Regions from separate parts of the Streptomyces sp. NPDC057445 genome, predicted to be linked through region 4. Evidence: riboswitches for the same ligand, from Rfam matches in the RefSeq annotation. Region 4 holds a riboswitch; each other region holds the start of a gene.
What was found. Region 4 has a riboswitch for cyclic di-AMP ahead of ACFU5O_RS24020 (C40 family peptidase). Riboswitches for the same ligand answer to the same signal wherever they lie in the genome.
Positions count from the first base shown of each region.

Region 1: linked by a shared signal. The riboswitch ahead of ACFU5O_RS07010 (peptidoglycan DD-metalloendopeptidase family protein) and the one ahead of ACFU5O_RS24020 (C40 family peptidase) in region 4 are both predicted to bind cyclic di-AMP.
Region 2: linked by a shared signal. The riboswitch ahead of ACFU5O_RS09915 (NlpC/P60 family protein) and the one ahead of ACFU5O_RS24020 (C40 family peptidase) in region 4 are both predicted to bind cyclic di-AMP.
Region 3: linked by a shared signal. The riboswitch ahead of ACFU5O_RS30950 (peptidoglycan DD-metalloendopeptidase family protein) and the one ahead of ACFU5O_RS24020 (C40 family peptidase) in region 4 are both predicted to bind cyclic di-AMP.

Region 1 covers NZ_JBHVDH010000002.1:478,329-485,836, forward strand. The annotation lists gene dxs (1-deoxy-D-xylulose-5-phosphate synthase) at 1-855, shown strand, start outside; gene ACFU5O_RS06990 (aspartate aminotransferase family protein) at 852-2,237, shown strand; gene ACFU5O_RS06995 (helix-turn-helix domain-containing protein) at 2,305-2,940, shown strand; gene ACFU5O_RS07000 (DUF6126 family protein) at 2,952-3,098, shown strand; gene ACFU5O_RS07005 (tyrosine-protein phosphatase) at 3,115-3,930, opposite strand; cyclic di-AMP (ydaO/yuaA leader) riboswitch at 4,608-4,764, shown strand; gene ACFU5O_RS07010 (peptidoglycan DD-metalloendopeptidase family protein) at 4,769-5,800, shown strand; gene ACFU5O_RS07015 (SGNH/GDSL hydrolase family protein) at 5,978-6,769, shown strand; gene ACFU5O_RS07020 (STM4011 family radical SAM protein) at 6,730-7,508, opposite strand, start outside.
Region 2 covers NZ_JBHVDH010000003.1:434,397-441,904, reverse strand. The annotation lists gene ACFU5O_RS09935 (LuxR C-terminal-related transcriptional regulator) at 1-367, shown strand, start outside; gene ACFU5O_RS09930 (alpha/beta hydrolase) at 494-1,636, shown strand; gene ACFU5O_RS09925 (NlpC/P60 family protein) at 1,677-2,774, opposite strand; gene ACFU5O_RS09920 (hypothetical protein) at 3,002-3,355, shown strand; gene ACFU5O_RS09915 (NlpC/P60 family protein) at 3,495-4,649, opposite strand; cyclic di-AMP (ydaO/yuaA leader) riboswitch at 4,648-4,812, opposite strand; gene pcrA (DNA helicase PcrA) at 5,022-7,505, shown strand.
Region 3 covers NZ_JBHVDH010000022.1:13,777-21,284, forward strand. The annotation lists gene ACFU5O_RS30930 (MFS transporter) at 1-314, shown strand, start outside; gene lhgO (L-2-hydroxyglutarate oxidase) at 469-1,713, shown strand; gene trmB (tRNA (guanosine(46)-N7)-methyltransferase TrmB) at 1,902-2,723, shown strand; gene ACFU5O_RS30945 (PrsW family intramembrane metalloprotease) at 2,874-4,205, shown strand; gene ACFU5O_RS30950 (peptidoglycan DD-metalloendopeptidase family protein) at 4,297-5,349, opposite strand; cyclic di-AMP (ydaO/yuaA leader) riboswitch at 5,361-5,496, opposite strand; gene ACFU5O_RS30955 (PP2C family protein-serine/threonine phosphatase) at 5,811-6,950, opposite strand; tRNA gene ACFU5O_RS30960 (tRNA-Met) at 7,355-7,428, opposite strand.
Region 4 covers NZ_JBHVDH010000012.1:82,442-89,949, reverse strand. The annotation lists gene bioB (biotin synthase BioB) at 1-71, opposite strand, end outside; gene ACFU5O_RS24055 (8-amino-7-oxononanoate synthase) at 229-1,368, shown strand; gene ACFU5O_RS24050 (DUF397 domain-containing protein) at 1,376-1,594, opposite strand; gene ACFU5O_RS24045 (helix-turn-helix domain-containing protein) at 1,608-2,465, opposite strand; gene ACFU5O_RS24040 (ATP-binding protein) at 2,740-3,198, shown strand; gene ACFU5O_RS24035 (LysR family transcriptional regulator) at 3,235-4,146, opposite strand; gene ACFU5O_RS24030 (LysE family translocator) at 4,229-4,882, shown strand; gene ACFU5O_RS24025 (DUF6328 family protein) at 4,836-5,354, opposite strand; gene ACFU5O_RS24020 (C40 family peptidase) at 5,489-5,965, opposite strand; cyclic di-AMP (ydaO/yuaA leader) riboswitch at 5,968-6,123, opposite strand; gene ACFU5O_RS24015 (hypothetical protein) at 6,486-6,794, opposite strand; gene ACFU5O_RS24010 (ATP-dependent Clp protease proteolytic subunit) at 6,800-7,435, opposite strand.

The DNA of each region.
Region 1 (7,508 bases), on a different contig from region 4:
ACGAGGTTCGCCGAACGCTTCCCCGACCGGGTCTGGGACGTCGGCATCGCCGAGCAGCACGCGGCCGTCTCCGCGGCCGGGCTCGCCACCGGGGGTCTCCACCCCGTCGTCGCCGTCTACGCCACCTTCCTCAACCGCGCCTTCGACCAGCTCCTGATGGACGTCGCCCTGCACCGTTGCGCGGTGACCTTCGTCCTCGACCGGGCGGGGGTCACCGGCGTGGACGGGGCCTCCCACAACGGCATGTGGGACATGTCGGTCCTCCAGGTCGTCCCCGGGCTCAGGATCGCCGCCCCGCGCGACGCCGACCAGCTGCGGGCACAGCTGCGAGAGGCCGTGGACGTGAGTGACGCGCCGACCGTACTGCGCTTCCCCAAGGAGTCGGTGGGCGAGCCGTTTCCCGCACTGGAGCGGATCGGCGGAATGGACGTGCTCCACCGGAGCGAGCACGCCGATGTGCTGCTGGTCTCGGTCGGGGCCCTCGCGTCCGTGTGTCTGGGGACCGCCGAGCTGCTGGAGGCCCGCGGCGTGCGCTGCACCGTGGTCGACCCGCGCTGGGTCAAGCCCGTCGACGAACAGCTCGCCCCGCTCGCCGGACGGCACCGCCTCGTCGCGGTGGTCGAGGACAACAGCCGGGCGGGCGGGGTCGGCTCGGCCGTCGGACAGGCGCTCCGGGACGCCGACGTGGACGTACCGCTGCGGACGTTCGGCATCCCCGATCAGTTCCTCGCGCACGCGAAGCGCGGCGAGGTGCTGGCGGACATCGGTCTGACGCCGGTCGAGATCGCGGGCCGGATCAGTGCCGCGCTGGCGCGCCGCAAGGCGACCCGGGAGCCCGAGGAGCACGGACGATGAGCAAGGACTTCGACCTCGGGCGCCTGCTCGCCGAGCGCGGCGGCGAACGGTACGAGCTGCACACGAGACATCTCAACCACCAGCTGCCGCGCATGCTCCGCACCATCGGCTTCGACAAGGTATACGAGCGGGGCGAGGGCGCGTACTTCTGGGACGCCGACGGCAACGACCACCTCGACATGCTCGCGGGCTTCGGGGTCATGGGCCTCGGCCGGCACCACCCCGTCGTCCGCAAGGCGCTGCACGACGTCCTCGACGCCTCGCTCGCCGACCTCACCCGCTTCGACTGCCCGCCGCTGCCCGGACTCCTCGCCGAGAAGCTGCTCGCCCACAGCCCCCATCTCGACCGGGTCTTCTTCGGCAACAGCGGCACGGAAGCGGTCGAGACGGCCCTGAAGTTCGCCCGCTACGCGACCGGCAGGCCGCGGATCGTGTACTGCACGCACGCCTTCCACGGGCTGACCACAGGCTCGCTCTCGGTCAACGGCGAGGCGGGCTTCCGGGACGGCTTCGCCCCGCTGCTCCCCGACACCGCGATCGAGCTCGGGGATCTCGGCGCGCTGGAGCGGGAGCTGAAGCGGGGCGATGTGGCGGGCTTCGTGGTGGAGCCCATCCAGGGCAAGGGGGTGCACGAGGCGCCGCCCGGGTTCCTGTCCGCGGCCCAGGAGCTGCTGCACCGGCACAACGCACTGCTCATCGCCGACGAGGTGCAGACCGGCCTCGGCAGGACCGGCGACTTCTTCGCCTACCAGCACGAGGAGGGCGTGGAGCCCGACCTGGTGTGCGTCGCGAAGGCGCTCTCGGGCGGCTACGTGCCGGTGGGCGCGACCCTCGGCAAGGACTGGATCTTCAAGAAGGTCTACTCGTCGATGGACCGCGTGCTGGTGCACTCCGCGAGCTTCGGCTCGAACGCCCAGGCGATGGCTGCCGGACTCGCGGTCCTCTCGGTGATCGAGGACGAACAGATCGTCGCGAACGCACGGATCACCGGGGAACTGCTGAGGACACGGCTCGCGGCGCTCGTCGAGCGCTACGAACTGCTGCAGGACGTCCGCGGGCGCGGGCTGATGATCGGCATCGAGTTCGGCAGGCCGTCCTCCCTGAAGCTGCGCAGCCGGTGGACCGTGCTGCAGGCCGCTCGCAAGGGCCTCTTCGCGCAGATGGTGGTCGTGCCGCTGCTGCAGAAGCACCGGATCCTCACCCAGGTCTCCGGTGACCATCTGGAAGTGATCAAGCTGATCCCGCCGCTGATCATCGGCGAGGCCGAGGTCGAGCGCTTCGTCCAGGCCTTCACCGCGGTCATGGACGACGCGCACGGGGGAAGCGGCCTGATGTGGGACTTCGGCAGGACACTCGTCAAGCAGGCCGTGGCCAATCGCTGAGGCCCCTGTCCTTTGCCTCTGAGGCAAGTTACTTGCCTCAGAGGAAAGATTTTGGCCCAATAGCGGCATGAGCCTTTCTGCCGGACAGTCTTCCGGGCCGCACCGCCAGGAGCCCGCCGCGAAGGCGGTCGACGAACTGCCCGAGGTCGCGCCCCGGCTGCGTGAACTGCGCCGTCGACAGGGCCTCACCCTTGAGGCCGCGGCGCAGCGCGCCGGTCTGTCGCCTGCCCATCTCTCCCGGCTGGAGACCGGCAACCGGCAGCCGTCGCTGCCCATGCTGCTCACCCTCGCCAGGATCTACGGTACGACGGTCGGGGAGCTGCTCGGCGAGCTGCATCCGGAACGCGACGCGATCATTCGCGGCGACCGGACGGGCCACGCAGCCGCCGACGGCTGGACCTACCAGCAGGCCGGTGGCCGTGGGCGCGCCATGCAGGCCCTGCGGGTCCGGGTGCCCCACGGGGCCGGGGGCCAGGGGGACCTGGTGAGGGTCCATCCCGGCGAGGAGTGGCTGTACGTACTCGAAGGCCGGCTGCGGCTCGGCCTGGGCGAGACAGTGCACGAACTCGAACCCGGGGACAGCGCCCACTTCGACTCGCTGACGCCGCACCGTATCGCCGCGGTCGCACCGGGTGGGGTCGAGCTGCTCTTCGTCCACACCCTGCTGCAGAGCCCCGACCCGCACGCCCACCCGCACGCTTGAGGAGACTGGCCATGCCGAAGAAGCCGTCATCGAAGAACGACGCGAACCAGGAGCAGACGTTTCCCGTCGGACTGATCGTCCGGCTGTTCGCCTATCTGGTCGCGGGCCACCTGTTCGCGGCCTTCCTCTACCTGCTGTTCACCGTCGGAGGCAGCTGACCGGCGGCTGCGGGGCTCAGACCGAGCCGTCCAGCAGCCGCTCGCGCAGCCGCTCGCGTGTCTCGGACGAGACGCCGAGTCCCTCGGAGAGGTAGCGCTCGGTGCTGCCCCAGGTCTCCTCGATGGTGGCGAACGCCGCCGCGAGGTACTCGGACCGGGCGTCGAAGAGCGGGCTCAGCAGCTCCATGACCTCCGGAGACATCCCCGCGGGGGAGGAGTCGCTGCGGCGCACCTTGTAGCGCCGGTGCGGGTCGTTCGACTTCAGGTAGTCGGCCTCGATGGCATCCCGCTCCACCCCCACCGCGAGCAGCGAGATGGCGATCGAGAGACCCGCGCGGTCCTTGCCGGCCGCACAGTGCATCAGCGCCGGAACGCTGTCCTCCGCCAGCGCGTGCAGGACCCGGCTGTGCTCGGCCGTGCGGTGTTTGATCATCACCCGGTACGAGGCGGACATGCGGCCGGCCGCCTTGCCGTCGGCGAGGATCGACTTCAGCTGGTCGAGGTTGCCGTCGCGGACCATCCCCCAGAACTCCGCGCCGTCGGCGGGATCACTGAGCGGGATGTTCACGTTCCGCACCCCGGGCAGCTCGACGTCCGGGCCCTCCAGCCCGTGGTCGGCGGCATTGCGGAAGTCGAAGATCGTGTGGAGCCCGAGCGACGCGAGGAAGGCGGCGTCGCTGTCGGTGGCGTGCGCGAGGTGACCGCTGCGGAAGAGCCGGCCGTACCGCACCTGGCGCCCGTCCACCGTCGGCAGTCCGCCGACGTCCCGGAAGTTGCGCACGCCGGAGAGCTCAGGTTCGGTCGAGGGGACCTGGGGCAGCTGCTGCGTCACGGGGACTCCTCCGTGTCTGCGGTCGGCACTGCTCGCCGACAGTGGCGCGATCCTGACCATACGACATTGATTCCTCAGGCAATCATCTCGGTTCCTGCGGCTCTGGGAGCGCGGTCGGTGGGGGCGTATCCGGGTTCTGTCCGGCAGGGGAGCCGCTGTGCACGCTGCTCCGGGCTGTGGCCGCCCTTCCCTGGTCCCGTTCACGCTCTTGCGCTCGACCTCCATCACCGGCTGCGGGACGACTCCGCTGCGACCTTGCTGCTGCATCACGGAACGGACACGGAGCTCCGGGGTGATCTCGACGCGGTGGTGCCTGGCTGCGGCGACGGAATGTGTGATCGCTGCGTTCCATCCGCGAAGTTAGAGATTGTCGGCATGAGTCTCTAATGGCCCTTCTGTCCGTATTGACTGTTTTCGCATAACGCGCCCCGGTAACAAGGGAGATGGCCTCCGCGCAGTGAGCGGGATCATATTCGTGACGTTCTGTTGCCGTGTGCCGCGGTCAATTCCCCTTGTCCGTAAGGACATCGAAGATCCCGAATCCACGGAGTGTGACCGGAAATTCCGTGTTGATATCGGGCGGGCGAATGCCGACCGAATGAGGTGGCTTGTTCCCCTCGGTCCGGCTCGCTTACGGTCACCGCAATCCGGTCGGATCGCCCAATCCTGCCGCCGTCCGGAATATCGCACCCATCCACGTGTGGCAGGAGCGGGGGACCCAGGTAAGTCCGCCGGCCGGGAGTACCGGACGGCTAGGGGTGAAGTCGCGCATGCGCGGCCGGGCATCTCCAGCCCGAACCCGACAGCTCACCTCGCAGGCGCCGGAGAGGAATTCGCCATGCCCGGAAAGGGTAAGCACCGCCGTCCGAGGACCAGCCCGTTCACGCGCGGATTCGTCGCCGCCGGTACGGGTGGCGCCGCCATCGCACTCCCGCTCATCGGCACCGCCGGTGCGCACGCTGTGGAGAAGTCCGCTCCCGCCGTGACCTCCGGTCATGTCGCCTCCGTCGCCCAGGGGGCCGTCGCCCCGCAGACGCCCAAGGCTCCGAAGGCGCCCAAGAGCTACACGGTCGTCGCCGGTGACTACCTCTCGAAGATCGCGGCCGAGCAGGACCTCGACGGCGGTTGGAAGAAGCTGTATGCCGACAATCGCGAGGCCGTCGGTGAGAACCCGTCACTGATCCACCCGGGGCTCAAGCTCACGATCGGCGGCAAGCCCGAGTCGAAGGCCCCGGCGGAGCGCAAGGCCGCTGCTCCGGCGAAGAAGGCCGCTGCTCCGGCCAAGGAGGCCGCTGCTCCGGCCAAGGAGGAGCGTTCGTCCCGCTCGGCCGAGCGTGCTGCGGCCGCCGCCGGGCCCGCCGCCTCCCGTCCCGGCTCGGGTGCGGCTGCTGCCCCCGCCCCCGCCGCGGCCCCGGCCGCAGCTCCCGCCGCGCCGGCCGCAGCTCCCGCCGCGCCGAGCAAGGTCACCGACTACACCGCTCCGGTCACCGGCAGCATCAGCACCGCCTACAGAACCCCCGGTGCCATGTGGTCCAGTGGTTACCACACCGGTCTCGACTTCATCGCCTCCGTCGGTACCTCGGTCAAGTCCGTGGGCCCGGGCACCGTGGTCTCGGCCGGATGGGCCGGCGCCTACGGCAACCAGGTCGTCATCCAGCACACCGACGGCACCTACTCGCAGTACGCCCACCTTTCCTCGCTCTCGATCTCGTCCGGCCAGAGCGTTCGCGGCGGCGAGCAGATCGGCCTCTCCGGCTCCACCGGCAACTCCACCGGCCCGCACCTGCACTTCGAGATCCGCACCGGACCGGGCTACGGCTCGGACATCGACCCGCTGGCCTATCTCCGGCAGCACGGCGTGTCGATCTGAAGCTGACGTAACGTCAGTGACGTCCGCCGCCCCTTTTCCTGACGGAGGGGGTGGCGGACGTCTGTGTTCCGCCGTATTCCCACTTTGCGAGAACCTGACCAGGTGGTCTATGTCACGCCACGTCAACCCCTCCCTACGGTGGCGTAGGTCACTTCACCCGGTGAATGATGTCTCGACGTGGCAGACGATTCGAGATCAAGAGCACATGGCGCATTCGGGTCGTACGCGGCGATCGGTGACAGCTTCACCGAGGGCGTCGGAGACCCTGGACCAGAGGGACAGTTCGTGGGCTGGGCGGACCGCCTTGCGGTCCTTCTCGACGACCGTGTACCGGAGCACACGTTCCGTTACGCCAATCTCGCCGTACGCGGACGACTCCTCGACCAGATCGTGGAGGAGCAGGTCCCGCGGGCGAAGGAACTCGCACCCGACCTGGTGACGTTCTGCGCGGGAGGCAACGACATCATCCGTCCCGGCACCGACCCGGACGATGTCGCCGAGCGCTTCGAACGAGCCGTCGCCGACCTTGCCGGTGCCGTCGGCACCGTCATGGTGACGACCGGCTTCGACACCCGGGGCGTGCCCGTGCTCCGTCATCTGCGCGGCAAGATCGCCACATACACCGCGCATGTGCGTGCCATCGCCGACCGCCACAACTGCCCCGTCCTCGACCTGTGGTCGCTCAAGTCCGTCCAGGACAGACGAGCGTGGGACGGCGACCGGCTCCATCTCTCGCCCGAGGGCCACACCCGAGTCGCGCTGCGCGCCGCGCAGGTGCTCGGCATCGAGGTGCCCGCCGACCCCGACCAGCCGTGGCCGCCGCTGCCGCCGCGCGGCACGTTCGACGTCCGGCGTGACGACATCCAGTGGGCGCGGGAGCACCTCGTGCCGTGGATCGGCCGACGGCTGCGGGGCGAATCCTCCGGCGATCATGTGGAGCCGAAGCGTCCGGATCTGCTCCCGCTCTGAGTGCCGGGCCCGCCGGGCCGGTACTGCGAAGCGGCGGGGATCCGCTCCAGGACCCCGCCCGCGAACACGTCGTACAGCGGCAGCGACTCCAGATGGACATAGCCGATGTGGCAGTCGCACACGGCGAGAGGGCAGGGGCGCGGCCGCAGTGCCGCCCGGAACGAGCCGTCGTAGAGATTGCCCAGCTCGGCCCGCACGAAATGGCAGCGCCGTACCGTCCCCTCACCGTCCACCGAGATCACCGACTCGCCCGTCCGGCACGGCAGCCCCGCCGATCGGTGCGGGTGGCGGCTGTAGGGGAAGAGCGGGTCGAGTGCCGTCCAGCGAGCGGCTTCCTCGTCCGTGTACGTACGCCCTTCCGCCGCGTTCACCCACAGGTAGACATGCGGCGGGAGATCGTCACGCAGCCGGCGGGCCTGCTCCAGATGTTCGTCGAAGCCGACGACTCCGACACTGAACCGGACTCCTCGGCCCACGAGTTCGCGGCATTTGCCGAGGAATCGGTCGTACGGCGTCTGGCCGGGGTGGTACGTGCACCACAGCGCCAGCGTGTCCGCGTCCGCGTCCGCGAGCCAGTCGGTCCGGCAGCTGAGATTGGTCTGGATGGCGACCCGGCGGACGTGCGGCAGCAGGGACAGCTCCACCAGGGCACGCCGGTACCAGGAACGCACAAGGCCCTCGCCCCACGGCGTGAACAGCACCGACAGCCGGTCGTCGGTCTGCCCCGCCGCCCAGCCGG
Region 2 (7,508 bases), on a different contig from region 4:
CGGGGTGATCCGTGGCGGCGCCCGCGGCTACGTCACCAAGACGATCACCGGCAGCGATCTGGTGGATTCGATCTTCCGGGTGCAGGACGGGGACGCGGTGTTCTCGCCGCGGCTCGCGGGTTTCGTGCTGGACGCGTTCGCGTCGACGGACGCGCCGCCGGTCGACGAGGACCTCGACCGGCTCACCCAGCGGGAGCGCGAGGTGCTGCGGCTGATCGCGCGCGGGTACGCCTACAAGGAGATCGCGAAGCAGCTCTTCATCTCCGTGAAGACGGTCGAGTCGCATGTGTCGGCCGTGCTGAGGAAGCTGCAGCTCTCGAACCGGCACGAGCTGACGAGGTGGGCGACGGCCCGTCGGCTCGTCTGATGCCCCCACTGTCTGATGCTCCGTCGGCCACGGGCGGCGTTCCGTGATGTTTGAGGCTCATTTGTGATGCAGCCGGTACACGGCGGCGGCAACCGGCCCGGTGCCTTTCCCCTCTGACTGTCCGTGATGAGCTTGACCGGGACTCCCTTCTTCGTGACCGCGATCGTGCTGGCCGCCGCCGCCGTGGTGCTTCCGCTGGCGCTGTGGAGCAAGGTGCGCGGGCCGGCTCTCGTGCGGGGGGCCGTCCGGCTGCTGATGGTCGGACTCGCCCAGGCGACCGCACTGCTGGTGGTCTTCGTCGCCGTGAACAACAGCAACGGTCTCTACGGCAGTTGGGACGATCTGCTCGGCACGGGCGACCATGTCACGGCCGCGGTCGACCTCGGCCGGGACGGCATGGCCGGGCTGCGTTTCACCGATCTGCCGTCCTCGAAGCAGACCTTCAAGCCCGCGGACGACCCGAACGTGGGGCCGGATGTGCGGGTCACCGAGTTCGACGGGCAGATCTCCGGTGTGCGGGGCGAGGTGTACGTGTGGCTGCCGCCGCAGTACAACGACCCGGCCTACCGGAACACGAGGTTCCCCGTCGTCGAGCTGCTGCCCGGCTACCCCGGCTCGTCCCGGGCCTGGTTCACCTCGCTCAGGGTGCAGGAACAGCTGAAGCCCCTGATGCAGCGGGGCGAGGTGGCGCCGTTCATCCTGGTCTCCCCGCGCACCACGCTGCTGGGCGGGATGGACACGGGCTGCGCCAACGCGCCGGGAAGGATCAACGCCGACAGCTGGCTCAGCGTCGACGTCCGCAAGGCGGTCATGGACAGCTTCCGCGCCTCGCGGCGGCCCGGCGGCTGGGCGGTCGCGGGCTACTCGGCGGGCGGCCACTGCGCGGCGAAGCTCGCCGTCGCACACCCGGACCGCTACCGGGCCGGAGTGAGTCTGTCCGGCTACAACGACCCGGCGGCCGAGAAGGCCTCCATCGCCGCCTTCGACCCCGAGCTGCGCCGCGCCAACAACCCGCTCAGCATCCTGGAGGCCGCTCCCGTCGCCCCCCGCACGGCGCTCTACGTCTCCGGGGCGAAGGGTGACGGTTTCGAGGCGGGCCTCGCGCTGCGCGCCGTGGCCAGGCCGCCGGCCACCGTCGATGTCGTCGAGGTCGGCGGCCCTCATGACACCGAGGGGTGGAGCCGCCAGATCCCGGACGTCTTCCGCTGGCTGTCCCGCCAGGTCGCCGCCGACGGAGCCCCCACCACGTCGGCGTCCGCGGGCCACTGATCGTGCCCGGGCCGGGCCGGGCCCCGGGGCTGCCGGACGGCTACACCGGCCGGGTCGCGCCCGCGAACGGCATCTGGTCGATCGGCGCGATCCGGACGGGCGCACCCGGGCGCGGGGCGTGGATCATCTGTCCGCCGCCGATGTAGAGCCCCACGTGCGAGATCCCGGAGTAGAAGAAGATCAGGTCCCCGGGCACCAGCTGGGAGCGGGGAACACTGCGGCCCGCGTTGATCTGGGTGTACGTCGTGCGGGGCAGGGACACGCCCGCGGAACGCCAGGCGGCCTGGGTGAGCCCCGAGCAGTCGTACGCGGAGGGGCCGGTCGCGCCCCAGACGTAGGGCTTCCCGAGCGCGCCGTAGGCGTAGGCGACGGCTTGGGCGGCACGGGGGTTGGTGGCGGCGGCCGGTCCTCCATCTGTCACGCCGGTACGGGCGGTGTCACGGTCGGCCCGAGAGGGGCCTCCCGTCCCGTCCCCGCCCGCGTACGCGGCGCGCTGCTCGGCCGTCATCCGGGCCAGCACCGACTGCGCGGCCGCGAGCCTCTTCCGTACCGTCGTCCGGTGCAGTGCCAGCTCCGCCCGGCGCGCCGTCAGCTCGGCCAGCCGCTCGTCCGCCTCCGCCCGCAGCTGGGCCATCTCCCGCGCCTGCTTCCGCATTCCGGTGATCGCCGCGGTCTGCCGCGCCCCGGCACGCTCGGCCAGTTCCGCCCCGGCCAGATATCCGTCGGGGTCGGAGGAGAGCGCGAGCTGTACGGCCGGGTCGAGGCCGCCCGCCCGGTACTGCGCGGTGGCGATCGAGCCGAGTGCGTTGCGGGAGGCGTTGAGCCGCTCCGTACGCCGCGCGGCCTCGTCCCTCAGCCTGTCCAGCGAATCACGGGCCCGGCCGGCCGCCTCCTTCGCGCCGTTGTACTTCTCGGTGGCCTCTTCCGCCTCCTGGTACAGCTTGTCGGCCTTCGCCTTCAGCTGCTCGGGTGTGAGGCCGGGCTCGGCGTGCCCTGAGCCGTCGAAGAGGGTGCTTGTCGCGGCACCGGTCAGCGCCAGGGTGAGCGCGGTACGGGCAGCAGAGCCGGAGAGCGGGCGCTGCTTGGGTTTGCGGTGCGCTGCCACGAGGGCCAGTCCTTCCGGAGTCCGGCAGTTCATGCCGAGCGGATCGGCGGCGGGCCGCACAGGGGAAACGGCCCGCCGCCGGGTCCGCCGGCGCGGCGGCCGACAGTGCGCCGCCCCGGACATGTGGCGGCGGTGGGAGTCGGCCACCTGGGGGAGGACGCTAGGCCTCCGGTATGTGCCAGGGAGGTGTCATGACCGGTATTGGCGAGAGTCGGACCGGCCGGGTCGCTTTTGGATCGCTCGGGCTAGGCTCCGGTGCCATGGACGTACTCATCAATGTCTTCGTCGCCCTGCACATCATCGGTATCGCGGCGCTGCTCGGCGGCTTCCTGACGCAGATGAAGGCGATGGGCCGTGGGACGGCGCGGTTCACGCCGGCGATGCTGCACGGCGCGCTGACGATGCTGGTCACGGGCGTTGCGCTGGTGGGGCTCAACGAGGCGGACGACCAGTCGGTGAACAACCTCAAGGTCGGCATCAAGCTCGCGGTGCTGGTGGTGATCCTCGCCCTGGTCTACGTCAAGCGGGACGAGGAGAAGGTGGACAAGGCGGTGTTCGGCGCGGTGGGCGGCCTGACGGTGGTCAACATCTTCATCGCGACGCTCTGGACGTGATCCGGCCGGCAGGCCTGGCGACCGATCAGGTTCCCCTTCCGGGGGCCGTCCGCATCGCGCCGCAACTCTCCCCGGTCGGAGGCCGGTTGCGGCGCGAGTACAGCAGGGTGCGGCGGCAGCGGCAGCGGCAGCCGGCGGTCTAGGCGGGGCGGACGCTCCCGTAGATCGGCATGTAGTAGATCGACTCCTCGCGGACGTTCGCACCCGGCTTCGGGGCGTGGATCATTTTGCCGTCGCCGATGTAGATGCCGACGTGGCTGATGTCGTCGTAGAAGAAGACCAGATCACCGGGGAGGAGATCCTTCGTCGCCACGCGCTGACCGACCTTGACCTGGTCCCAGGTGGTGCGGGGCAGATCGACCCCTGCGGCCTTCCAGGCGGCCAGGGTGAGGCCGGAGCAGTCGTAGGAGCTGGGCCCGGTCGCGCCCCAGACGTACGGCTTGCCGATCTGGGTGCGGGCGAAGGAGAGCACCTTCTCGGCCTTGGCGGCGTATGTCCCGCTCGAAGTGCCGGACCCCGTCCCCGTCTCCGCACCGGGGGCCGTGCCCTGCTCCTGCTCCTGCTGCTGCTCCTGCTCCCTCGCGCGGCGCTCCGCCTCGGCCTTGGCCTTGGCCTCCGCTTTGCGGCGGGCCGCTTCCTCGCGTTGGCGCTCCAGCGCTTCCAGCCGTGCCTTCTCCTCCGCCGTCAGCTTCGACAGGAGCGTCCGTGCCTCGGCGAGCTTGCGCTGGACCGTCTCCTTGGTGGTGCGCAGCGACTGCTGCGAAGCGGTCAGCGTCTCCAGGCTCCGGGTCGCCTTCGCGCGCTGCTTCGCCGCCGAGGCCTGCTGCTCCTCGAAGTCGGCGACGGCGCCGCGCTGTTCGTCGGAGAGCCGGTCCATCAGGCGGGTCTGGTCGAAGTAGTCCTGGGGGCTGTCGGCGAGGAGCAGCGCGGCGGTCGGCGTGACGGCACCGGTGCGGTACTGGGCGGCCGCGTACGAACCGAGCTCGCGGCGGGCCTCGTTCAGGGACTCCGTGCGCTCGGCGGCATTGTCGAGGAGCCGGCCCACCTCGCGGCGCTGCTCGGCGGTGTCCTCTTTCGCCTGGTTGTACTGCTGGGTCGCGGTGCCCGCCTGCCGGTAGAGGTCGTCGACCTTCTTCTGGACCTCTTCGACACTCGGCCGGGGTTCGGCCTGGGCGCTCTGGGTAGAGAGCAGGGTGACGCCCGCGAGGGCTGCCGTCGTGAACCCGACGGCGGGGGATTTCGTACGTGGACGCGTACGGGGCTGCGTCTTGCGATGCGACGCCAAGGCCGGCATCTCCTTCCGTGGACCGCCTACCGGGTTAGCTGTCGGGTTCGGACGGATCGGAAGGCTGTCCTACGGGCCGAGTTGAGCTTGGCCCGATTCACCCCAGTTGTGCATGGTGGGTCCCCGGTTCCGAACTTCCTTGCGGAATGCCCGGATTCGGCGTGGCTGCCCGATTGGCGTTGGTCGCCGATGAGGGGACGGGCTGCCTGGGCGAGCACGCTAGCCAAATCGTGGTGCTCCTGTGAAGGTCGATGTGCGATATGCCCGATACATTTCCGTGACCTTTACCTGTCGTGACTTTCATGCTACGGATGGTGATTGGCGGGTTGTGGTGGAAGGCGGAGGCGGGCTGTCGGTCCGGCGGCCTAGACTCGTAGAGCGATGAGCAGCCTCTTTGACGACAGCTTCCTGGCGGACCTCCAGCGCACCTCGGCCTCGGAGGAGCCCCCGCCGCCCGAGCACGGTGAGCATGACGACCACGGACCCCACGAGGAGGTCCCGCACGACCTCTTCGAGGGCAGGTTCGACGTGCCTCCGGCGCGGGACGTGCACTACCGCGACGGCGCGCCGCGCCCTGCCGTGGACCCGGCCGCGCTGCTCGACGGGCTGAACGAGCAGCAGCGCGCCGCCGTCGTGCACACCGGCTCCCCGCTGCTGATCGTGGCCGGTGCCGGTTCCGGCAAGACCCGGGTGCTGACCCACCGGATCGCCCATCTGCTGGGGACCCGCCGTGTCCACCCCGGCCAGATACTGGCGATCACGTTCACGAACAAGGCCGCGGGCGAGATGAAGGAGCGCGTCGAGCACCTCGTCGGCCCGCGCGCCAACGCCATGTGGGTCTCCACCTTCCACAGCGCCTGCGTGCGGATCCTGCGCCGGGAGAGCAAGAAGCTCGGCTTCACGTCGTCGTTCTCGATCTACGACGCCGCCGACTCGAAGCGGCTGATGGCGCTGGTCTGCCGTGATCTGGACCTCGACCCGAAGAAGTTCCCGCCGAAGTCCTTCAGCGCCAAGATCTCGAACCTGAAGAACGAGCTGATCGACGAGGAGGCCTTCGCCGACCAGGCCGGGGGTACCTCCCAGGACGGAGGCTCGGGGGGAGGTTTCGAGAAGACCCTCGCCGAGGCCTACCGGATGTACCAGGCGCGGCTGCGCGAGGCCAACGCGCTGGACTTCGACGACATCATCATGACCACCGTCCATCTGCTCCAGGCGTTCCCGGACGTCGCCGAGCACTACCGGCGCCGGTTCCGCCACGTCCTGGTCGACGAGTACCAGGACACCAACCACGCCCAGTACACGCTGGTGCGCGAGCTGGTCGGCACGGGATACGAGGATCTGGCCCCGGCAGAGCTGTGCGTCGTGGGTGACGCCGACCAGTCGATCTACGCCTTCCGCGGCGCCACGATCCGTAACATCCTCCAGTTCGAGGAGGACTACCCGGACGCCACCACGATCCTGCTGGAGCAGAACTACCGCTCCACCCAGACGATCCTCTCCGCGGCCAACGCCGTCATCGAGCGCAACGAGAGCCGTCGCCCCAAGAACCTGTGGACGAACGCGGGCGCGGGTTCGCAGATCACCGGCTATGTCGCGGACACCGAGCACGACGAGGCCCAGTTCGTCGCCGACGAGATCGACCGGCTGACGGACGCGGGCCACGCCAAGGCCGGTGACGTCGCCGTCTTCTACCGGACGAACGCACAGTCCCGTGTCTTCGAAGAGATCTTCATCCGGGTCGGCCTGCCCTACAAGGTCGTCGGCGGCGTGCGCTTCTACGAGCGCAAGGAAGTCCGCGATGTGCTTGCCTACCTGCGCGTTCTGGCCAACCCCGAGGACAACGTCCCACTGCGCCGCATCCTCAACGTCCCCAAGCGCGGCATCGGCGACCGCGCCGAAGCGATGATCGACGCGCTTGCGCTGCGCGAGAAGATCACCTTCCCGCAGGCGCTGCGGCGGGTGGACGAGGCGTACGGGATGGCGGCCCGGTCGGCCAACGCCGTCAAGCGCTTCAACACGCTGATGGAGGAGCTCGGCACGATCGTGGAGTCGGGCGCCGGTCCGGCCACCGTCCTGGAAGCCGTGCTCGAACGCACGGGGTACCTCGCCGAGTTGCAGGCGTCGACCGACCCGCAGGACGAGACACGCATCGAGAACCTTCAGGAGCTTGCCGCCGTCGCGCTCGAGTTCGAGCAGGAGCGCGGTGCGGAGGATGGCTCGGGCACGCTCGCCGAGTTCCTCGAGCAGGTCGCGCTGGTGGCCGACTCCGACCAGATCCCGGACGAGGACGAGGAAGGCAGCGGCGTCATCACCCTCATGACGCTGCACACGGCCAAGGGCCTGGAGTTCCCGGTCGTGTTCCTCACGGGCATGGAGGACGGCGTCTTCCCGCACATGAGGGCGCTCGGCCAGACCAAGGAACTGGAGGAGGAGCGCCGACTGGCGTACGTGGGCATCACGCGCGCCCGCGAGCGGCTCTATCTGACGCGTTCGTCGATGCGGAGCGCCTGGGGCCAGCCCGCCTACAACCCGCCGTCGCGGTTCCTCGAGGAGATCCCCGACGCGCATCTGCAGTGGAAGCGGACGGGACCGATGGCGGCTCCCGCCGGGCCGACCGCAGGGATCACGTCCTCCCTGTCGTCGTCGCGTTCGCGTTCCGGCCCTTCGGGCTTCGCGACGCGGCGTACGACCGACAAGCCGGTGATCGCGCTGGCGGTCGGTGACCGGGTCACGCACGACCAGTTCGGGCTCGGGACCGTGATGGCGGTGACCGGTTCGGGCTCGGACGCGCAGGCCACGATCGACTTCGGGGACGCGAAGCCCAAGCGGCTGCTGCTGCGGTACGCACCGGTCCAGAAGCTGTAGCCG
Region 3 (7,508 bases), on a different contig from region 4:
GCTACCGCGACCTGAAGGCCCCGCGGCAGGTGCGGCGCTTCACGGAGCAGGCGCTGTCCCGGCCCACGGAGGAGTTCGTGCGCTCGCACGGGCTGCGTCTGGTGGTGAGTGCCGTGGCCGAACTCGAGTCGGGGAACCTCGACGCGGCGTGCGCCGCGGGCACACGGGCGGTGGAGGTCGCGGGCCGGATCTCGTCCGCGCGTACGACGGAGTACGTACGGGACCTGCTGCACCGGCTGGAGCCCTACGGCGACGAACCGCGCGTGGCGGAGCTGCGGGAGAGGGCACGACCGCTGCTGATGGCACCGGCGTGAGGCGCCTGCCGCCACGGAAACGTGTCGGACCTCTCCGACCTGGTTTAACTCCGCTGTCAGTGGGCCAGTGCATCATCGGGGGTGAGGCGCGCGGCACTGCCGCTTTCAGGTGCCGTGTCCCCCGGGAATGCACAACCGGGGCGGGAGGTGTGTGATGACCGCGGCATACGACTGCGATGTGCTGGTGATCGGTGGCGGGATCATCGGCCTGTCGACGGCGTATGCCCTGACGCGCGCGGCTCCCGGCACATCCGTGGTGGTGCTGGAGAAGGAGTCCGGCCCCGCCCGGCATCAGACGGGGCGTAACAGCGGAGTGATCCACAGCGGGATCTACTACCGGCCGGGGTCACTGAAGGCACGTTTCGCCGTGCGCGGTGCGGCGGAGATGGTCAAGTTCTGCGCCGAGTACGGAATCGCGCACGAGGTCACCGGCAAGCTGATCGTCGCCACCGGAAGCGAGGAGCTGCCGCGGCTGCACGCCTTGGTGCAGCGCGGCAGGGAGAACGGAATCCCGGTGCGGGAGCTTGGCCCCGCGCAGATAGCCGAGTACGAGCCGCTGGTCCGCGGGGTCGCGGCGATCCATGTCGGCACCACCGGGGTGTGCGACTTCGGCGCGGTTGCGGCCCAGCTCGCGGAAGTCGCCGGCGCTTCGGGTGCCGAGGTCCACTACGGCGAGAAGGTGCAGGCCATCGATCGGCGCCCGTGGGGCGTCGCGGTACGGACGTCCTCCGGGGGTCCCTCCGCCGAAGGCAGGGGGCGGATCGTCCGCGCGCGGATGCTGGTGAACACCGCGGGGCTGCACTGCGACGAGGTGGCGCGGCTGGCCGGCGACGAGCCGGGGATGCGGATCGTGCCCTTCCGGGGGGAGTACTACGAACTGGAGCGCCCCGAGCTGGTCCGCGGGCTGGTGTATCCGGTGCCGGATCCGGCGTTCCCTTTCCTCGGGGTCCATCTCACCCGGGGCATCGAGGGCGGCGTCCATGTCGGCCCGAACGCGGTACCGGCGCTCGCCCGGGAGGGATACGGCTGGTCCACGGTCCGCCCCCGTGAGCTGGCGGCGACGCTGAGCTGGCCGGGCTCCTGGCGGATAGCCCGCCGCCACTGGCGGTACGGCGCGGGCGAGCTGCACCGCTCCCTGTCGAAGCGGGCCTTCACGGAAGCGGTCCGCCGGCTGCTGCCGATGGTGACGGAGGACGACCTGCGGCCGGCCGCTGCGGGCGTGCGGGCGCAGGCGGTGCTGCGGGACGGCACCCTCGCGGACGACTTCCTCATCCAGGAGACGCACCGCACGGTCCACATCCTGAACGCCCCGTCCCCGGCGGCGACGGCCTCCCTTCCGATCGGCCGCGAAGTGGCCCGGCGGGCGCTCGCGCAGCTCGCGCAGCTCGCGAGGACGTAGGGCCGTAAGGACGTGCGGACGTGCGGATGTGCGGATGTGCGGATGTGCGGATGTGCGACGCAAGACCGTGGGAGTGCGTGGGAGGGCATGACACCGGGAGCAGCGCCGCCAGAGCCGAACCGCGGCTCGCGGAGCCGTGACGCGGGCCACCCGATCGCCGTACCCCGCCGCCGTACAATCAGGGCATTGTGTCTGAGTTCGAGAACGTCACCACCGAAGCTCCCCGGACCGCCGAGGACACCCGGACCGCCGGCGCCCGCGTCGTCGCCGCCCGGGCCAAGGGCGAGCCGCGGTTTCCCGGCGGGCCCGCCGCCGACCCGGCCGGGTCGCATCACGAGCGGCGCATCCGGAGCTTCCAGCCACGCCGCAGCCGGGTGACCGCCGGGCAGGGCGATGCCCTGCAGCGACTGTGGCCCGTATGGGGGCTGGACATCGACGGGCTGCGGACGCTCGATCTCGGCGAGATGTTCGACGGGCTGCCCGTCGTCCTGGAGATCGGCTTCGGCATGGGCGAGGCGACCGCGCAGATGGCAGCCGCGGACGCCGGCGCCGGCGTCCTCGCCGTCGACGTGCACACCCCGGGCCAGGGCAATCTGCTCGGGCTGGCGGAGCGCATGGGCCTGACCAACGTCCGCGTGGCCAACGGTGACGCGATCATCCTGCTGCGCGAGATGCTCGTCCCGGACGCGCTCGACGGGCTCCGGGTCTACTTCCCGGACCCCTGGCCCAAGAAGCGTCATCACAAGCGCCGGCTGATCCAGCCCGACTTCCTCACGCTCGCCGCGAGCCGGATGAAGCCGGGCGCGGTGCTGCACTGCGCGACCGACTGGGAGCCGTACGCCGAGCAGATGCTCGAAGTCCTCTCGGCTCACCCCGACTTCGAGAACACCCAGGAGGACGGCGGCTACACGCCCCGCCCCGCCTTCCGCCCGCTGACCCGGTTCGAGGGCCAGGGCCTCGACAAGGGTCATGTCGTCCACGACCTGCTGTTCCGCCGCAGGGCCCGGTAGCCCGCACCATCCCGGCCGCGAACCTCGTGGCAGCGCACCCGGGCAACCGCGCACCCCGACGGCCGCGCCCCCGTGGCCCGATGGCCTGGTACCTCCGGTAGCCCGGTGACAGCGTCGCGCGTTGTCGGTGCCCCTCGTTAGGGTCTTCGGATGTCCGACTGGTCCCCGCAGCCGCCTCCGGCGGCGCCCCACCCCGCCGTCCCGGTGTGCGACGAACAGCCGCGGTTCGACGCCGTACCGGACCGTGGGCGCTGGCGCTACAAGCCGCGCCGCGCCTTCCGGCACGGCAGGGCCCTGCGCGCCTGGACGGTGATCACCCTGCTCGCCCTCTCGGGACTGGTCATCCTGGCGCTGGTGCGTGAGCAGACCGGCACAGAGGGCCTGCTCGTGGGCCTCGGCCTCGCCCTGCTTCCCGTGCCCCTGCTGCTGGCGGCGTTCCGCTGGCTGGACCGCGTCGAACCCGGCCCCTGGCGCAACCTCGTCTTCGCCTTCGCCTGGGGTGCCTGCGCCGCCGCGCTCGTCGCCATCATCGCGAACTCGTTCGCGACCCAGTGGATAGCGACCGCGACGGCCGATCCGGCATCGGCGGACACGATCGGCGCCACGGTCATCGCACCGGTCGTCGAGGAGAGCGCCAAGGCAGCCGCCGTCCTCCTCATCTTCGTCTTCCGGCGCCAGGACTTCACCGGGATCGTCGACGGCGTCGTCGTGGCCGGCTTCACGGCCACCGGCTTCGCCTTCACCGAGAACATCCTCTATCTCGGCAGCGCGTTCGGGGAGGACCAGGAGTTCGGCCATTCCGGCCTCTCGTCCGTCACCGCAGCGACCTTCTTCGTGCGGATCGTCATGTCCCCGTTCGCGCATCCGCTGTTCACCGTGATGACGGGCATCGGCTTCGGCCTCGCTGCGGTCACCGCCCGGCGGCGGAGGCTGCGCAGGACGGTGCTGCCGCTGCTCGGCCTCGCGCTCGCGATGGGCATACACGCGCTGTGGAACGGCTCGGGGGTGTTCGGCCCCTGGGGCTTCTACGCGGTGTACGTGGCCGTCATGGTCCCGGCCTTCGGGCTGCTGACCTGGCTGGCGATCTGGAACCGGCAGCGAGAGCTGCGTACGGTCGCCACCCAGCTCCCCGCGTACGCGGCGGCCGGCTGGCTCTCCCCCACCGAACCGCTCGCCCTCTCCTCGATGCGGGCGCGCACCGTGGCCCGCGACACGGCCGGCCGCACCCACGGCCCTGCTGCTGCCCGTGCGGTCTCCGAGTACGAGGCCTTCGCGACCTCTCTTGCCTTCCTCCGCCACCGCGCCCACCGGGGCACGGCAGGACCGGACTTCGTGGCACGCGAGCAGGAGCTGCTGCACCACCTCTGGCAGCGCAAGCACGTCGCTTCGCCCGCGCTGGCACACGCGGCGAGGGCGACGGGCCGGGTGTGGGCGCCGCCGCCCTATCTGGACTACGGGGGGTACAACCCGTACCGGGGATAGCGGGCCCGGACCTGGACTCCCGGCCCGGACTCGCGGGGTCCGGAGCCGTACGCACGACCTGGTGCCGTGCGTACGACCGGGACACGAGGAATCAGACGGTGAGGCCCTTGCCCCGCAGCCACGCCGCCGGGTCCACCCCGGCACCGCCGGGCGTGTGCACCTCCAGGTGCAGATGCGGGCCGGTGACGTTACCGGTCGCGCCCACGCGCCCGATCGTCTCGCCCGTCGAGACCGACTGCCCCGCGCCGACGGTCATCGACGACAGGTGGCAGTACCAGACCTCGCTGCCGTCCTCGAGCTCCAGCACGATGCGGTATCCGTACGCTCCCGACCAGCCCGCGGACTTGACGGTCCCTCCGTGCACGGCCTTCGCGGGCGTACCGGTGGGGGCGGCGAAGTCGAGGCCGGTGTGGTAGCCGGAGGACCACATGGAGCCGGCCTCGCCGAACGTCGAGGTGAGCGTGTACGAGGACGTCGGCAGGGAGTAGCTCGCGGCGAGCTTGGCGAGCCGCTCGGCCTCCGCCTTGCGCTCCGCCTCCTCCTCGGCCTGCTGCTTCTCCTTCGCGGCCTTGGCCTCGGCCGCCGTCTGCTGCGCTCTCGCCTCGGCCGCGGCCTTCTCTGCGGCGGCCTTCTCGACGGCCGCCTTCGCCTCGTTGTCGGCCTCGGCCTGCTGCTGCTCGGCCTGCTGGAGGATCCGTGCGCGCAGCGCCTCGCCCGCACCGCCCTGCTGGGTGTCGGCGGCGGAGGCCGTGTCGGCCACGGACATCGCGGTGAGCGGGGCGTCGTTCCGGTTGCCGTCCTGCTCGTCGGAGTCGTCCGACATCAGGGAGCCCACGCCCGGCAGCGACTGGGCGTCCGGGAGGTTGTCCGTGATGGTGTCGGGCAGGGAGATGGAGACCGCCGGCTTGTCCTGCGCGGTGGCTATGCCTCCGGCGCCGACCGCGGCGATGACGCCGACTCCGAGAACGGTGGAGCTCCGGGCGAGTCCGTTGCGCTGCTTGACGACGCGGTGCCTGCCACGGACCGGGCGGACGGTCTCCTCGGTCGGGTTCCATTCCTCCGCCCCGGTGGCCGGGGCCCACTCTGCGGTAGGGACCCACTCGGTGGTGGGGGGTTCTTGGAGGGCAGGCTCGTTGGACGCCACGGAGGCGTTCTCCTTTCCTTCCTTCTCGCCTACCGGGTTAGCTGACGGGTTCGGAGCAGGAAGGTCTCCTACGAGCACCACGAAGTGCCCGATTCACCCCAATTGGTGGTTCCCCGGTTCCCTTGCGGGATTCGGCGCATGCGCACGGTGCCGTCTCTTGCGACGGCTGGGACGACCGCGCTGCGTTATCGAACGTTAATAGACGCGGGGGCCGTATTCCAAGCTGTTCTGGCTGATCATTAACGGTTCCATGGCAGGACTTAACAGTCAGAAATGGAAGGAATCGGGCGAGTTGACGCCTACTCACAGGACACCCCTGCCCTGACGGTGCGTCATATGTTATGCGGAGGGCTGCCTTTCAATTACGTTCCGTCGCAATGCCGAGCTCCGGGGCATCGTCACCTCCCTCGTACGGCTGCGCACGCCTTCGTGGGGCAACGCCCGGCCTCGTGCGGCGACCCTCAGGGGACCACCGGCATCGTGCGGCGCCGCTGCGGCTGCCGCGCCCCGGGCCGGCTGACCGCGAGCAGCGCCATGTCGTCCGTCGCCGCGCCGCCCGTATGCCGTCGCACATCCTCGACGAGCGCGTCCAGCAGCTCCTCCGGGCCGGGAAAGATCCGGCCGTCCAGCCTTGCGCGCGGATCGTAGAAGGCTCCGTGCGTGTCGCGCGCTTCGGTCACGCCGTCCGTGTAGAGCAGCAGTGTCGCCCCGGACGGGAACGGCACGTCGTCCGCGTGATCCGGCCAGTGACCCAGATCGCCCATGCCGAGCGGCAGCGCGTTCCGGCTCGGATCCAGCGTGTCGAGGCCCCCGTCGGCGTACAGCACGAGGGGCGAAGGATGGCCGCGGTTGACCACCCGCACATGTCCCTCCCCGTGCGGGATCTCGGCGAGCACGGCGGTGGTGAACCCCTCGACCGCGTCGAGCCCGGAACGGCGCGTGTCCCGCGCGAGCGCACGCTCCAGGCGCCGCGCGACCCGCTCCAGCGAGGTTTCCTGCTCCGCCGCCTCCCGGAACGCCCCGAGCAGCACCGCCACCGTCTCGACCGCGCCCAGCCCCTTCCCCCGTACGTCCCCGACCACCAGCCTCACGCCGTGCGGGGTGTCCTCCACCGCGAACAGGTCCCCTCCGATGAACGCGTCCTCCTGCGCCGCCTCGTACCGGGCGGCGATGTGCAGCCCACCGATGCGCTCGTCGGGCGTGGGCAGCACGGCCCGCTGGGCGGCCTCCGCGATGACACGCGCGGAGGCGAGGCGCTCGCCGCTGCGGCGCAGAACGCTGTTGATGTAGAGGGCGAGGCCGGAGACCGTGAGCACGGTCAGCACCTCGGTCGTCGCCGGCACCTGCCCCAGGGTGCCGTTGTAGACATGCAGGCCGATCACGAGGGCGACACTGGCGACCGCGCTGAGCAGAGTGCCGCGCCAGGAGAAGAACGGGGCCGCCAGCAGCGGTGCGGCGGCGAAGAACGGCGAAGCCCGGTAGGCCTCCGGGGTGACCAGATCGAAGACCACGCCGATGACCATCACCAGCCAGGGCAGCAGCAGGGCCAGCCGACGGCCGCCGTTGCGCCGTGGCCCGTCGTCGCCTTCTTTCTGCGCCACCAGTGGTCTCCTGCCCGGTCCACACGGCTGCGGACGGTACCCGTCCCCACCCAGGCTGGCCGGAGCCGCGCCGCGCGGCGAGTCGCCGTCGGCCAACCGGGCTATCCACGAGCGTACGTCCGGCGGCGCGGGGCCGCGGTTCACCAGGGGCCCTCCTGGCGACCGCGCCACGGGACGGCAGGTACGGCCGGCAGGTACGGGCCAGCAGGTACGGCCGGCGCGCCCAGGGACGGCGAAGGCGCCCGCGAGGCGCGGCAGGTACGGACCGGCGAGCACGGCAGTTACGGACCGGCGGGTACGTAAAGGTCCAAGGGGGACGTGCCATCCGCCTCCGGAACGGGGCCGGGGCACACGAAAAGCGCCGAGGGCCCGGATCCTGATGGATCCGGGCCCTCGGCGTTCAGTAGCGGGGACAGGATTTGAACCTGCGACCTCTGGGTTATGAGCCCAGCGAGCTACCGAGCTGCTCCACCCCGCGTCGGTGAACACAACCTTACGCCATCGGAAGCAAGATCCACTCCAATTCACGGCTCGGGCGACGTGACGCTCGTCGCTCAT
Region 4 (7,508 bases):
GCGAGCGCTTCTTCACGGGTCGGCAGCTCACGCCGCAGGCCCTTGTCCACCAGCGTGTTCAGGAGATCCATGGCGCAGATCCTCGCCTACCGGACACCCCTCGGCCAAGGAGGAACTCGACAACACGCGCGGATTGAGGTGTGTGTATGGCCACACTCTGACCTCTGCCGCCGCGGGCTAGGGTCTGTTCGCTGCCTACAAAAGGACAGGACCGTCATGCCGCAGTCCATGCCTCAGGATCCCTTCGAGTGGACCGACGACGCGGCGCGCCTGCGTGCGGACGCCGGACTCGTACGTACGCTCCGGCCGCGAACCGCCGACGCCACCCTGCTCGATCTGGCGAGCAACGACTATCTCGGCCTCACCCACAGGCCCGAGATCACCGAGGCGGCGGCAGCGGCCGCTCGCCGCTGGGGCGCCGGCGCCACCGGCTCCCGGCTGGTCACCGGCAGCACCGAACTGCACGCGGAACTCGAGCGTGAGCTCGCCGAGTTCTGCGGGTTCGAGGCCGCGCTGGTGTTCTCCTCCGGCTACGCGGCGAACCTCGCCGCCCTCACGGCGCTGAGCGCGCACGGCTCCCTCATCGTCTCGGACGCGGGCAACCACGCCTCCATCGTGGACGGCTGCAGACTCTCCCGTGCCGAGACGGCCGTGGTCCCGCACGCCGATCCGGAGGCGGTGCGCAAGACACTCGAGGCCCACCCGGGACGGCGCGCCCTGATGGTCACCGACTCGGTCTTCTCGGTGGACGGCGACGCGGCGCCGCTCACCGCACTCGCGGAGGTCTGCCGCGCGCACGGCGCCGCTCTCGTCGTCGACGACGCCCATGGCCTGGGCGTCCTCGGCGAGGGCGGCCGGGGCGCGCTCGACGCCGCGGGGCTCGCGGGAGCCGCAGGGGTCGTCGCGACGTTGACCCTCTCCAAGTCGCTGGGCAGCCAGGGCGGGGCCGTCCTGGGTCCGGCCAGGGTCGTCGACCATCTGATCAACGCCGCACGGACGTTCATCTTCGACACCGGCCTCGCCCCGGCGGCGGCGGGCGCGGCCCTGGCGAGCCTGCGGCTGCTGCGCGGCGAGCCGGCCGTCGCGGACCGCGCCCGGGCCGTCGCCGCCACGCTGTACGAGCGGCTGACGGGCGCGGGGCTGACCGCGGCCCGCCCGGACGCCGCGGTCGTCTCCGTGCGGGCGCCGTCCCCGGAGGCCGCCGTGGGGTGGGCGGCGCAGTGCCGGGCCGAGGGGCTGGCCGTCGGCTGCTTCCGGCCGCCGTCCGTGCCCGACGGAATCTCACGGATCAGGCTGACGGCGCGGGCCGACCTCACGGATCAGCAGGTCGAGGAGGCCGTCGCGGTGGTCCTGACGACTGCTCCCTGAGCGACGGTCAGCGGGTCGCGGCGGCGCGCAGCCCGCGGACGAAGCCGGTCCACGCCTGGGGTGAGAAGCGCAGCGGCGGCCGCCGGACGTTCTTGGAGTCGCGCACGGCCAGCGCGCCGTCGGCGCAACGAGCCGTCTCGACGCAGTTGTTCATTCCCACGCTGCGGCTGCTGCGCCGCCACGGGGTGCAGATCTGGGTGCGTATGCGTGCGTGGTGAGCCGACATGGACGTGCCTTCCCTACGCGCCGTCACCGATCCCGGCGATGAGATCCAACGAGTCCTGGAGCGAGAGCGCATGAGCCTGCATGGTGCGGAAAGCGGCGCCGTACGCCTCGAGGTCTTCTTTGCGCTCCAGGTAGAGGCTACTCGTCAGATGGTCGAGAACAACAACATCCAGATCAGAAGTGGTCGGAAATGAGAAAATAACGAAAGGTCCCGTGAGGCCCGCATAACCTCCCGTGGAGAAGGGAAGCACCTGCAGCCGGACATGGGGCAACTGGGCCATCTCCCGCACCCGCGCCAGCTGTGCGCGCATCACCCGGGGGCCGCCCACCTGACGCCGCAGCACCGCCTCGTCGAGGACCGCGCTGAACCGGAGCGGACGGTCCGCATGCAGCACTTCCTGACGGGTGAGCCGCACCTCGACCAGTGAGTCCACGGTCGCGGCGGACACGCCGTCCAGCGCCGAACGGGTCACCGCCCGTGCGTAGTCCGGCGTCTGCAGCAGGCCGGGCACCACCGAGGTCTCCAGCGTCCGGGCGGCGCCCGCCTGGGACTCCAGACTGATGAAATCCCGGTACTGGGGCGGGATCACCCCGCGATAGGCGTGCCACCAGCCCGTGCCGCCGCCTCCGGCGGAGCCCGCAAGTGTCCCGAGGAGCTCGCGCAGCCGTGGATCCGTGATCCCGTAGGCGTCCAGCAGCCGCACCACATCGGCCGGTTTCACCCCGCTCGCCGCGGTCTCTATGCGGCTCACCTTCGACTGGTGCCACCCCACCAGCCGGGCGGCCTCCCGGCTGGTGAGGCCCACGCCGAGGCGCAACCTGCGCAACTCCTCACCGAGCTTGCGCCTGCGCACCGCTGGACCGTGCCGCATGTCTGCCGCCTCCTTCCGCCCGTCCGGCGAGCCGCCCGGCGGACCGTGGCCACCGCTGACGCAGCCATCAAGTGTGCGCCCAAATCCGTTCTCGCGTAGCAGAGTTCACCGCTTTGAGCGACAGATATATGCATATCTGGGTGGATGGCCGCCGACAGTGGCACCAACGGTGGCACTCTGGGGGCCAGCGCAGTCCGGGGCCGCTCCGGCGCATCACCCGCTATGTGCCGCCACGTGTCGTCATCCGGCCCTGGTGGGAAAGGGACAGCTCGCCATGGCAGATCACCAGGAAGCATCCGTCACTCTGCCGAGCGATCCCGCTTCGGTCTCCGCCGCGCGGAGATACGTCTCCGGTGTCCTCGCCGAATGGGGCCTGCCTGGAGAGGCGGAGACGGCGGACACCGTCCGGCTCATCGTCTCGGAGCTGGCCACCAACGCCGTACAGCACACCTTCGGACAGTCGCCGACCTTCACCGTCGACCTCCGGCTGGAGCGCGAGGAGCGGCTCAGCATCGGTGTCACCGACAGCCATCCGCGCTGGCCGCAGCGGCTGCCCGCGGCCGTTCAGCAGGACAACGGGCGGGGGATGGTGATCATCCGCTGGCTCACCGCCGAGCACGGCGGCCGGCTGTCCGTGATCCCCACCCCGGACGGTGGCAAGACCGTCCGGATCGCCCTGCCGTGGACGCCCGCTCCGGCGCCCGCAGCCGCGGCCGTTCCGGACTTGAACTGAAGCACCAGGGGCCCGGCGACCCGGCGCGGCGCGACCCTATCCGCCGGCCCGCGCGAACCCGGCCCGCAGCAGCGCCCGCAGCGAGCGGGCCGCCGGGCCGGACGCGTCGCCGAGGTGCGCCACGGAGATTGTGCGGCGGAAGGCCGGCGGCTCCAGATGGCGCACCCCGAGCGGACTGGACGCCATCGAAGCCACCATCTCCGGTACGACGGCGACCCCAAGGCCCGCGCTGACCAGCGCGCACACCAGCGCGTAGCCCGGCGACTCGCACACCACTGCCGGGGTCGCACCGGCCTTCGCCAGTGCGTCCTCCACACCCTTGCGCGACGGATGAGAGGGAGCGCTGCTGATCAGCGGCCGACCGGCCAGCTCTTCGACCCTCAGCCGTCCCGAGCCACCCGCCAGCAGCTGACCCGGCGCCGTCACGAGCACCAACTCCTCGACCAGCAGGGGCTCCAGACAGACCCCGGCGGGCAGCGGGAACGGTTCGGCCGGCTCGTACGCATGCGTCAGCGCCAGGTCCACCTCGCCCGAGGCGACCGCCGCGACCCCGTCCGGCGGTTCGTACTCGGCGACCGTCAGCTCCACGTCCGGATGGCTCCGCCGGAAGGAACTGAGCACCGGTGGCAGCAGATGGACGCCGGCCGTGGTGAAGGTGCCGACCCTCAGCCGTCCGCCGGACAGCCCGGCCAGCCGTGCCAGTTCATGGCGCGCCCGGTCCATCTCGTCCAGCACCCGGCGGGCATGTGCGGCCAGCACCTCACCGGCGGGCGTCAGCCGCGCCCCGCGATGGTGGCGCACCAGCAGCGCCGCCCCCGCCTCCCGCTCCAGCTTGGCCAGCTGCTGCGAGAGCGCGGGCGGGGTGAAGCCGAGCCGGGTCGCGGCCCGGGTGATCGAACCGGCCTCGGCGACCGCCACCAGGGCCGCCAGCCTCGTCGGGTCGTACATGGGCGCCCCTTAAGCGTTCCTTCAGGCAGACCTAGAAGATTCCAAATACACACTAAGGGCGCCCATGGTCCAGGCTGGGTCCATGGACGCACAGCTGATCGCCTTCATCGGGGTCGCCGCGGGCATGGTCGCCATGCCGGGCGCCGACTTCGCCGTCGTCGTACGGAGGGCGCTGGGATCCCGCGCCGACGGTGTCGCGGCGGCCCTGGGGGTCGCCGGAGGGCTGCTCGTCCACACCGCGCTCGCCGTCGCCGGACTCGCCGCGTTGCTGGCGGCGGTGCCGGTGCTCTACCGGACGCTGGAGATCGCGGGCGGTGCGTACATCCTTTACCTCGGTGTCCAGGCGCTGCGCAGCGCGCTCGGGCCGCTGCCGGCGTCAGGGCCGGAGCGGGCGTCAGGGCCGGAGCGCGAGGAGCCTGTGACCGGCGCCGGGACCGTGCGCAGTCTGCGTCAGGGTTTCCTGACCAATGTGCTCAACCCCAAGGCGCCCGTGCTCTTCCTCAGCCTGCTGCCGCAGTTCGTACCGGACGGCGCCGCTGTGCTGCCCCGCACCCTGCTGCTGGCCACCATCGTCGTCGTACTCGCACTCGTCTGGTTCCCGCTGGTGGCGTTGCTGGTGGACCGGCTGGGTCGGTGGCTGCGCCGGCCGCGCCCCGCGCGTGCCGTCGAGGGTGTCAGCGGCGGGGCTCTCACCGTCCTCGGTCTGACGCTGGTGACCGCTCCTCTCGCTCAGTGATCCTCCGGCCGAGGGCCCAGGGCAGTGCGCCCCACAGTCCGGCGCAGACGATCAGGGTCACCGCGGCGGCGACAACTCCCTCGGGGGTGCCGTGCACGACATCGACGACGAGCAGCACCGCCGAGGTCAGCGCCAGGGCGAGCACCGCCATGCCGACGCCCGCCAGCCGGGAGGAGACCGAGACGATCTCCTTCTTGGCACCCTTGCGGAACAGGCCACGGTGCACCGCCGCCGGTGCGGTGAACAGCGCCGCGGCCACCACGGCCAGCATCAGCGTCGTCACATACGTGCCGCGCTGGAACGAGTCGAGTGACGGGAACCTGGCCGTGAACGCGAGGGTCAGCAGAAAGGCGAACAGGATCTGTACGCCGGTCTGGACGACCCGCAGCTCCTGGAGCAGCTCGGCGAAATTGCGGTCGGCCCGCTCCAGCTCGGATTCGTCCCGTGGGGCACGGACATGGTCGTCGGGCATATATGACGATTAGCCCATTCTCGACGGAACATGCACCCGATTGGGCCGGTCGGCTGATCCTTCGGCTACGGGCCCGGTGGGGCCGGCGCGAGTGCCCCGACGGGGCCCGGCGCGCCGGCGACCGCGTCCGGCTGTCAGCCCACGCGCCCGTACTTGACGCTCCTGGACCAGATCTTGCTCAGTTTCACGACGGATCCGGTCTTGGGGGAGTGCCAGATCTTTCCGTGACCCGCGTAGATCCCTACGTGGTAGACGCTTCCGCGGTGATGGAAGAACACCAGGTCGCCCACTTGCCGGCTGGATGCGGAGATGTGGCGGGTGCGGTTGTACTGGCCCTGTGCCGTGCGCGGCAGGCGCTTGCCCGCCCTCTTGAACGAGTAGAGGGTGAGTCCGGAGCAGTCGAACCGGTAGGGGCCCGTGGCCCCGTACCGGTACGGGGCGCCCTTCTTCGACGCGGCCACCTTGAGGGCCTTCGAGGCGTGAGCCGAGGCGGCCTGGGCCTCGGGTGCGCCGCCCGGAACGATCAGGGAGCCGCCGACGGCGGCGAGAGTGATGGCCGAGACGGCACCCGTCCGCGAGAGCAGGGACGGACTGTGTGTCTGCGCAGTCATGCGCAACCCTTCGTCAGCCGCCTGTGAAGGATGACCTGTCGGGTTCGGGCCAACGAAGATGCCCGGCCGCGCAAGCGGCTTCACCCCAAGGTCCGGCCGTGTCGGCGGCCGGGCCGTACTGCGTGGGTCCTCCACTCCTGCCGAAGCACTGATGTCGACCAGGCATCCGGTGCGGCGGCAGGACTCGGCGTCCGCCCGGACCGCCCCGCCGCGGTGGCGGGGGCTTGTCGTCCCTGGGATCTTGACGCACGCGCTGCCGGATTTCCGAGTTGAAACGACGTTTTGTGAGGCTCCTCACCACTCATCCATTCAGGTGGATAGGACCATTTGGCCGACTCCGGGTGGCCGCACGACGAGGGCCGTACCAGCGGCGGAACAACCCATTGCGCCGGATGGCTCATCAAACTGCGCAACTCGCACGGCTCTTGTGCCGGAGCCGTCGCTCCACCGGTTGGGCGACACCCACTCGTACGCCTGTGCCGTGTCGTGGAGTGTCCTGCGCGGCCTCACGGACGCCGAGTCAACTGTCGGATTCGGGCGGAACGGTGATTCGCGCCGCCCTCCGCTCCCCGTCCAGCACCCGCAGCGCGCGGGTCAGTGTGCGCGCGTGCAGCTCGCTCTCTCCGCGCGCGTGCATCAGCGCCAGGGCGTCCCGGAGGGCGATCGCCCGCGCGGCGAGTGCCTGCGCGGCGCGGAGAGCGCCGTACGTGTGGATGCCTCTGGCCGGGTTGATACGGCCCAGCTGGTCGACGACTTCGAGATATCGGTCGATGAACTCGCTCTCGGCGCGCGTCAGTGCGGGGAGCGGCGGCAGCTCCGGGGGCAGCACGGGGCTCACCGGGCCCCGTACGAAGCGACCGACGACTTGCGGCTCCTGATGATGTGGTCGACGAGGCCGTACTCCTTGGCGGCGGCGGCATCGAACACGGTGTCCCGCTCGATGTCGGCGCAGATGCGCTCTGTGCTCCGGCCCGTGTGGCGCACCAGCATGGCGGCGACTTGCTCGCGCAGCCTCAGCAACTCCCGCGCCTGGATGTCCAGATCGGTCGGCTGCCCCTGCACGGGCTCGTGCAGCGCGGGCTGCTGCACGACCACCCGCGCGCCCGGCAGGGCCATGCGCTTGCCGGGCGTACCGGCCGCGAGGAGCACCGCGGCCGTGGAGGCGGCCTGGCCCAGACAGGTGGTCGCCACGTCGCAGGTCACCACCTGCATCGTGTCGTAGATCGACGTCATCGCGCTGATGGGGCCGCCGGGGGAGTTGATGTAGAGGCTGATGTCCTGGTCGGGGGCGGCGTACTCGAGATAGAGGAACTGGGCGACGACGTCGTTGGCCGATGTCTCGTCGACCGGTGTGCCGAGGAAGATGATCCGCTCCTCCAGCAGCTTCGAGTAGGGATCGAGCGTGCGGAGTCCGGAGCTGGTGTGCTCGGCGAGCTCCGGCAGGACGTATCGGGCGGAAGAACGGTCCATCTGGTGTACCTCTCCTCGTGCGGAGCCACGGCAGCCTCTGTAAAAAATGTACAGGACGTACAGGTCGTTATGA